Regions from separate parts of the Chromobacterium sp. genome, predicted to be linked through region 2. Evidence: riboswitches for the same ligand, from Rfam matches in the RefSeq annotation. Region 2 holds a riboswitch; the other holds the start of a gene.
The links. Region 2 has a riboswitch for manganese ahead of ACE3QM_RS11135 (sodium:calcium antiporter). Riboswitches for the same ligand answer to the same signal wherever they lie in the genome.
Positions count from the first base shown of each region.

Region 1: linked by a shared signal. The riboswitch ahead of ACE3QM_RS10035 (TMEM165/GDT1 family protein) and the one ahead of ACE3QM_RS11135 (sodium:calcium antiporter) in region 2 are both predicted to bind manganese.

Region 1 covers NZ_JAYSGF010000014.1:100,091-103,489, forward strand. The annotation lists gene ACE3QM_RS10030 (methyl-accepting chemotaxis protein) at 1-972, shown strand, start outside; gene ACE3QM_RS10035 (TMEM165/GDT1 family protein) at 1,035-1,604, opposite strand; yybP-ykoY riboswitch at 1,603-1,788, opposite strand; gene mscL (large conductance mechanosensitive channel protein MscL) at 1,823-2,281, opposite strand; gene ACE3QM_RS10045 (DMT family transporter) at 2,354-3,202, opposite strand; tRNA gene ACE3QM_RS10050 (tRNA-Asn) at 3,292-3,367, opposite strand; tRNA gene ACE3QM_RS10055 (tRNA-Asn) at 3,388-3,399, opposite strand, start outside.
Region 2 covers NZ_JAYSGF010000017.1:18,640-22,038, reverse strand. The annotation lists gene ACE3QM_RS11140 (acyl-CoA dehydrogenase) at 1-1,206, opposite strand, end outside; yybP-ykoY riboswitch at 1,384-1,528, shown strand; gene ACE3QM_RS11135 (sodium:calcium antiporter) at 1,585-2,565, shown strand; gene ACE3QM_RS11130 (hypothetical protein) at 2,856-3,125, opposite strand; gene ACE3QM_RS11125 (DUF3761 domain-containing protein) at 3,293-3,399, opposite strand, start outside.

The sequences.
Region 1 (3,399 bases), on a different contig from region 2:
GCCGGCGAAACCGGCCGCGGCTTCGCCGTGGTGGCCGACGAGGTGCGCAAGTTGGCCGAGCGGGTCAAACAGGCCACCGACGAGATCTCGCACAATATCGACGGTATGCTGGGACTGGTGTCGGAAACTCAGGTGGAGACCGCCCAGATCACCGAGGATACCAAGTCGGCGCGTGAAATCGTGTCAAAAGCGTCCGATCACTTCAGCAAGATGATGGGGGATTTTGAAAGCACCGCCAGCAGTCTTAGCCAGATCGCGGTCACCATGTCGGAATTCGTCGCCGCCAACGGCCAGGTCAATCTGCATGTGGCGGAAATCCATGAATTGGGCCACAAGGTGACCGACCGTCTGAATCACACCGAGGACTCGGCCACCAAGCTGTCCGGCGCGGCGGAGCAGGTGCAGCAGCTGGTGGCGCGCTTCATTCTGGGCGAGGGCGAGTTCGACCAGATCATGCAGGCGGCCCGCGGCGCGCGCGATGAGCTGCAAACGATGATGGAAGCCCAACAGGGCCTGGGCGTGCCCTTGTTCGATCAAAACTACCAGGCCATCCCCGGCAGCAAGCCGGCCAAATTCCGCACCCAGTATGATGCCAAGCTGGAGAAGCTGATGCAGCCGGTGTACGACCGCGCGGCCAAATCGGTGCCAGGCGGCGTGTTCTGTCTGGCGGTGGATAGCAATGGTTATGCGCCCACTCACAATAGCTGGTACAGCCAGCCCCTGAGCGGCGATCCGGACAAGGATCTGATCAATAGCCGCGATAAGCGCAAGTTCTCGGATGTGGCCGGTTTGCGCGCGGCGCGCAGTACCCAGTCCTTCCTGTTGCAAACCTATACGCGCGACACCGGTGAAGTACTGTCGGAAGTGGTACTGCCCATCATCTTGTCCGGCAAGCACTGGGGCGGTTTCCGCCTGGGCTTCAATCCGGAGCAATTGCTGCAGTCGCTGGGACAGGGAGCGGGACGGCACTGAGATATCGGGTAGGATAAAAAAAACGGAGGCCGCGGCCTCCGTTTTTATTTCCATGCCAGCCTTCAGAGCTGCAGCGGGGTCAGCAGGGTGATGACGCCCAGGCCCGCGAACAACAAGGCCGCTACGGTGTGCACCAGCTTTTGCGGCAGCTTCTTGGCGGCCACCTCGCCCAGTAGCACGGCGGGGACATTGGCCAGCATCATGCCCAGCGTGGTGCCGGCCACCACTAGCAGCAAGGCCTCGGGAAAGCGCGCGGACAGGGCCACGGTGGCCAGTTGGGTTTTGTCGCCCATCTCTGCAATGAAGAAAGCGATACAGGTGGTGCCGAACACACCGAAGCGCTCCAGCAAGCGGCTGTCTTCGTCCAGCTTGTCGGGAATCAGCATCCAGCCGGCCATGGCCAGGAAGGAAAGCCCCAGGCCCCAGCGCATGATGTCCGGGCCAATCTTGCTCATCAGCCAGTGTCCAACCGCGGCGGCGGCGAAATGGTTGAACAGGGTGGCGACGAAAATACCAAGGATGATAGGGGTGGGCTTGCGGTAACGGCCAGCCAGCATCAGCGCCAACAATTGGGTCTTGTCGCCGATTTCAGCCAGGGCAACGATGCCGGTAGAAATGAGAAAGGCTTCCATGAATACTCCGGGGGCTGCGCATACGCCATGACAAGCCTGCGCCGCAGCCCCGCGTTGCGCAGACATGTCATGGGTCTTGCCAAACGGAAGTCTTCGTCGCATGCACCATGGCCGTGGCGGCCAAGTGTGTTGATGCATGCCGGCGCTGTCATCTGCGCCGAGGCTACTCCCCCAGAACCCGGCGATTGTAAATCAGGCGGGGGTTCGCGGCAATCGTCTTACTGCAGCTGCGATGTGCACTGCGGGCAGCGGGAAGCTTTTTCCGGAATGCTGGACGCGCAGAACGGGCATTCCTTGGTGGCGGGAGCCGGCGCGGCGGCGGGTTCTTCCCGTTTCAGCCGGTTGATGGCCTTGACCAGCATGAAAATGGCGAAGGCGACGATGGTGAAGCTGACCATGGCATTGATGAACAGGCCGATATTCAAGGTGACCGCGCCGGCTTGCTTGGCGGCCGCGACCGATACGTAGGGGCCGACCTGCTTGCTGCCCTCTTTCAGCACGAAGAACAGATTGGAAAAATCGACATTGCCGATCAACAGGCCGATGGGCGGCATGATTACATCGTCGACCAGCGATTTGACAATGGAACCAAAGGCGCCGCCAATGACCACGCCGACCGCCAGATCGATGACATTGCCTTTCATGGCAAATTCTTTGAATTCTTTGATAATGGACATGGTTAACCTCTGTTTAAATAGCGTTAAGTATTATAAGACATCAGCCTGCCGTTTCTCTATAGCCGCAAACCATCATGCGGTGGAAACGGCGCGGCTTGGCAGACTGCCTAATAAGGCGCCGCCCAGGATCAAGACAATGGCGCTGGCGGCAACGGCATTGAGCTGACCTTGTCCACTGCCTATCAGCAGCAGGGTGGATAGCAGCGGCGTGGCATAAGACAAGGACCCGATCTGCCGCGGATCGCCTTCCTTCAGCGCGCGGTCCCATAAAAAGAAAGCGCCGCCCATGGGGCCGATGCCGAGCAGGATCAAGGACAGCCATTGCGTCTGGCTTGGGACGACGCTGGGTTCGAACAGGCTGTGGCACAACAGGGACAGCAGGCCGGACAGCAGGCAGAAACCGCCGACCGCGCTATTTGGGAAGCTGGGCAGGCGACGGGTCAGCAGGCTGAATGTCGACCATACGATGGCGGCGGCGATGGCCAGTAAATAACCACCGAGATGAGCGCCGGACAGCGCGAACTTGCCGCCGCTGACGATCAGCGCGGCGCCACAGAAACCCAGGATGCCGGCCAGGATGTGGCGGCCGTGTAGCACGGTGCCGGGTAACAGGATGGGCGACAGCATGACGATCAGCAGTGGCCATAGGTAATTCAGCAGATTGGCTTCCATGGCCGGCGCGTGCCTGAACGCGAAGAAGAGCAGGAAGTGATAGCCAAACAAACCATATACGCCGACCAGCAAGGTACGTGGCGGAACCTTCCAGTCACGGTAGCGGCGAATGCTGAGCAGGCTGCCGATCAACAGGCAAATGCCGACGACAAAGAAAGGGGGCAGGGAGCGGGTCTGGGCGCCAAGCGTCGCCAGCGAGGCCCAGAGCAGAATGGCGCCGCCGGCAAAGGCAATCGGTCTGGAAATCATTATTATTCCAAGTAGGTGGGTGCACCGATTGTAAGGCGGAAGCTGAAACGGAAAAAGCCACAATCTGGCGATTGTGGCTTTTAGAAATCTGGCTCCCCGAGCAGGGCTCGAACCTGCGACCTGCGGATTAACAGTCCGTCGCTCTACCAACTGAGCTATCAGGGATCATCCATGCGCTTGTTTTTTGGCTCCCCGAG
Region 2 (3,399 bases):
CAAGTCGCGGAATTCGGATTCGGGCATGGCCTCCCAGTCGGCGTCGCGGGGGAAGTCGCTCAGCGCCGGCGGCGGCGTTTCCGCCGCGGCCGCTTGCGGCGGGCTTAGCCGCCGGTAACGCCGGCGCTGCTGCTCGGCATTGCCCAGCCAGGCGTTCAGGTGCAGCGCGCGCTTGAAGTAGAGGCCGATATCGCATTCCTCGGTGTAGCCTATGGCGCCATGCAGCTGGATCGCCAGCCGGCCCATGCCGATGGCGGCGTCGGCGCAACGCGCCTTCAGCCGGCTGATGCGCGCGCTGTCCAGCCGCGCCGGCTCCGCGCGCTCCTCCAGCGCCTCGTCCAGGCTGGCCGCCGCCAGCTCGATCTGGATATGAGCGTCCACCAAGCGATGCTGCAGCGCCTGGAAACTGCTGATCGGGCGGCCGAATTGCTCGCGGCTGGCCAGATAGGGCAGGGTCAGCGCCAGAATCTGGCGCGCATTGCCCAGCAGCTCGGCGCTTTGCGCCAGGCGCGCGGCGTCGTTGGCCTGGCACAGCGCGTCCCGCGCGGCGGGGCCCGCGGCCAGCAGATGGCTGTGCGGCACCGGCGCCTGTTCCAGCGTCAGGCTGCACATCAGGCTGCCGTCTATGCCGGGGCAGCGGTCTATGCTCAGGCCGGGCTGGTCGGCCGGCAGCCACAGCAGCAGCCAGCCCTCGTCGCCGCGCGCGCTCAACAGCCAGCCATGCCGCTCCGCCGCCGCCGGCAGCGCGAAAGTCTTGCCGCCGCTGAGCCAGTAGCGCTGGCCGTCAAAGGCGGCGCGGGTGTCCGCGGTGTCCTCGTCCTGCTGGCCGGCGCGCTCCTGCCAGGCCAGACCCGGCAGCAACTGCCCGGCGGCCAGTTGGGCCAGCAAGTGCGAGCGCAGCGGGCTGTCCGGGCAGGCGGCGAGCGCTTGCGCGGCCTGCACCGCCACCGCGGTGAACGGTTCCGGCAGCAGCGCGCGGCCGGCTTCCTCGGCGATGACGGCGGCTTCGGCCAAGCTCAGGCCCAGGCCGCCGTCGCTTTCCGCCAGCAACACCGCCAGCCAGCCGGCATCGGCCAGTTCGCGCCATAGCTCCGCGGAATAATCCAGCTGGCTGTCGCGTCTGCTGCGGACGCGGCGGCGGTGGTCGTCGCGGCTGAGCAGTGCGCGGGCGCTGTCGCGCAGCTGCGTCAAAACATCGTGCTTCATGTCCAACTCCTTGTCTTTATCCATCGCAAGATGGACGGACATAGACTCGGTGATCTCGTTAGCGAGGACAATTCGCATTTGACGAAGCGAGGATTTGGCTGTGCTTAAGCGCGGTCGGCGCGCGGATCATGACGCTCGCCTAGGTTTGCGCCATCGCGGCCGGGCTGGCACAATGGCGCCGTTGTCATTGGGGAGTAGCCATCTTCGGCCCAGCCGGAGAGGCCGCGTCAACAAACTTGGGGGCAAGCCCCCATGGCGCGGTCAGCGGCCGGCATTGCCGGCGCCGCCAAGCGAGACCTTTGGCCACGATGCGTTTGCCGCCGGGCAAGCCGCGTCGTTGCGCCATTGTCCATCCGCTTGCCCGGCCCAAGACTATCCATGCTGTTGACCCTGTCGTTTCTGCTCGGCCTCGCCGTTCTGATCTATCTTTCCTGTCAATACTTCGTCAACGCCATCGAATGGTGCGGCCGCCACCTGAATCTGGGCGCCAGCGCCGTCGGCACCGTGCTCGCCGCCTTCGGCACCGCCTTGCCGGAAAGCGCCGTCACCTTGACCGCGATGGCCTTCGGCGGCACGCCGCAGCATCAGGACATCGGCGTCGGCGCCGCGCTGGGCGGGCCGCTGGTGTTGGCCACGCTGGCTTACGCGGTGGTGGGTTTCGCGCTGTGGCGCCACCGCGGCCGGCTGGGCCGCGCCAATTACCTGCTGCGCGTCGATCATCGCCGGCTGGCCGGCGACCAACTGGCGTTCTTGCTGATTTTCGCGTTCAAGGTGGGGCTGGGCCTGCTGGCGTTCTCGATCAAGCCCTGGCTGGGCGTGGTCTTCCTGGCCGCCTATGCCGCCTATGTGTGGCGCGAGATCCGCAGCGCCGACACCGCGCCGGAAGAGGAAGAGCTGGACGCCTTGAAACTGCGCGCCGGCGGCGGCCTGGGCTGGGCGGCGGCGCAGGCGCTATTGGCGCTGGTGGTGATCGCGGCGGCGGCGCATGGCTTCGTCGCGCAGCTGGAAACGCTGGCCGGACACTGGGGCATGGCGCCGCACCTGGTGGCCTTGCTGCTGAGCCCGGTGGCCACCGAGCTGCCGGAAATCATGAATGCGCTGATCTGGCTGCGGCAGGGCAAGGAGCGGCTGGCCTTGGCCAATATCTCCGGCGCGATGATGATTCAAGCGACGATTCCCAGCGCCTTCGGCCTGTTCTTCACTCCGTGGCTTTTTGACAGCGTCTTGCTGTGGTCCGGCCTGGCGACGATGGCGGCGATCACCGGACTGTGGCTGCTGTTCCGGCGCGGCAATGTCGATGGCCGCTGGCTGGTGGGCGCGGGCGCGGTGTATCTGCTGTTTGCCGGCTGTCTGGTGTGACTTGAGAAACTGGTTCCCAAGAACCTGTTCAAAGTCTGCTGCGCTTCGTGAGCCGTTGCACGGTGAGTACGAGCTCAAAATGCTCATGTACCACTTGTACATTCCGCTTTTTCGCTCGTTTTCGCCTTGTCTCGCTCTTGCTCGCGAGACTTTGAACAGGCTCTAAGCCCGGCGCGCTTGGGTGCGAGTCTTTGCGCAGACTCAGAGGGAGGGTATTGAAAACAGCGGGGCAGGCGCTGGTTGAGTGGATGCCCCGGTGCTTGCCGCCGCGATTTGGGCGCGGGCTGCCGTTATTTCTTTTCTTCCAGCAAAATAGAAGCGGCTTTGACTGAGTTCTCTACATTGACCCGGGAAAAATCATCCAATTGGCACTGTTTGAGCACCTCGCGTCTATCCTTGATGAAATCGATGCGCTCCAGGATGCTCATTCTTTGCAGCTTGCCCTTCCAGTTTTCGATGGAAAACTGATTTCTGGAGTTATTATATTCATCGCAATTAATAGGCGATGCGGCCGCATGGAAGGACATGGCGGCAAGGAAAAGGGCGACGAAGTACTTCATTTGATTTCTCTCGACTAGCTTGACGTCAAATTATACTGAGTGGCTTTGGGTATGCGCAATGCGATGGCGTTGCGGCCGAGAAAGCGGAATGCACAGGTGGTGCATGAGCATTTTGAGCTCAGTTTCAACGCCGTATCGCCGCAGCGCAGCAGACTTTGAATAGGTTCTCAGAGCCAGGCCGCCACGCCGCCGTGATGCGAGCAAGTGCCGCGCCGGTGCTGGCTGAAGCTGTAGCTGCCGTCGCGGCAGCGCGCGCTGGCGCCGGCCGGCGCCT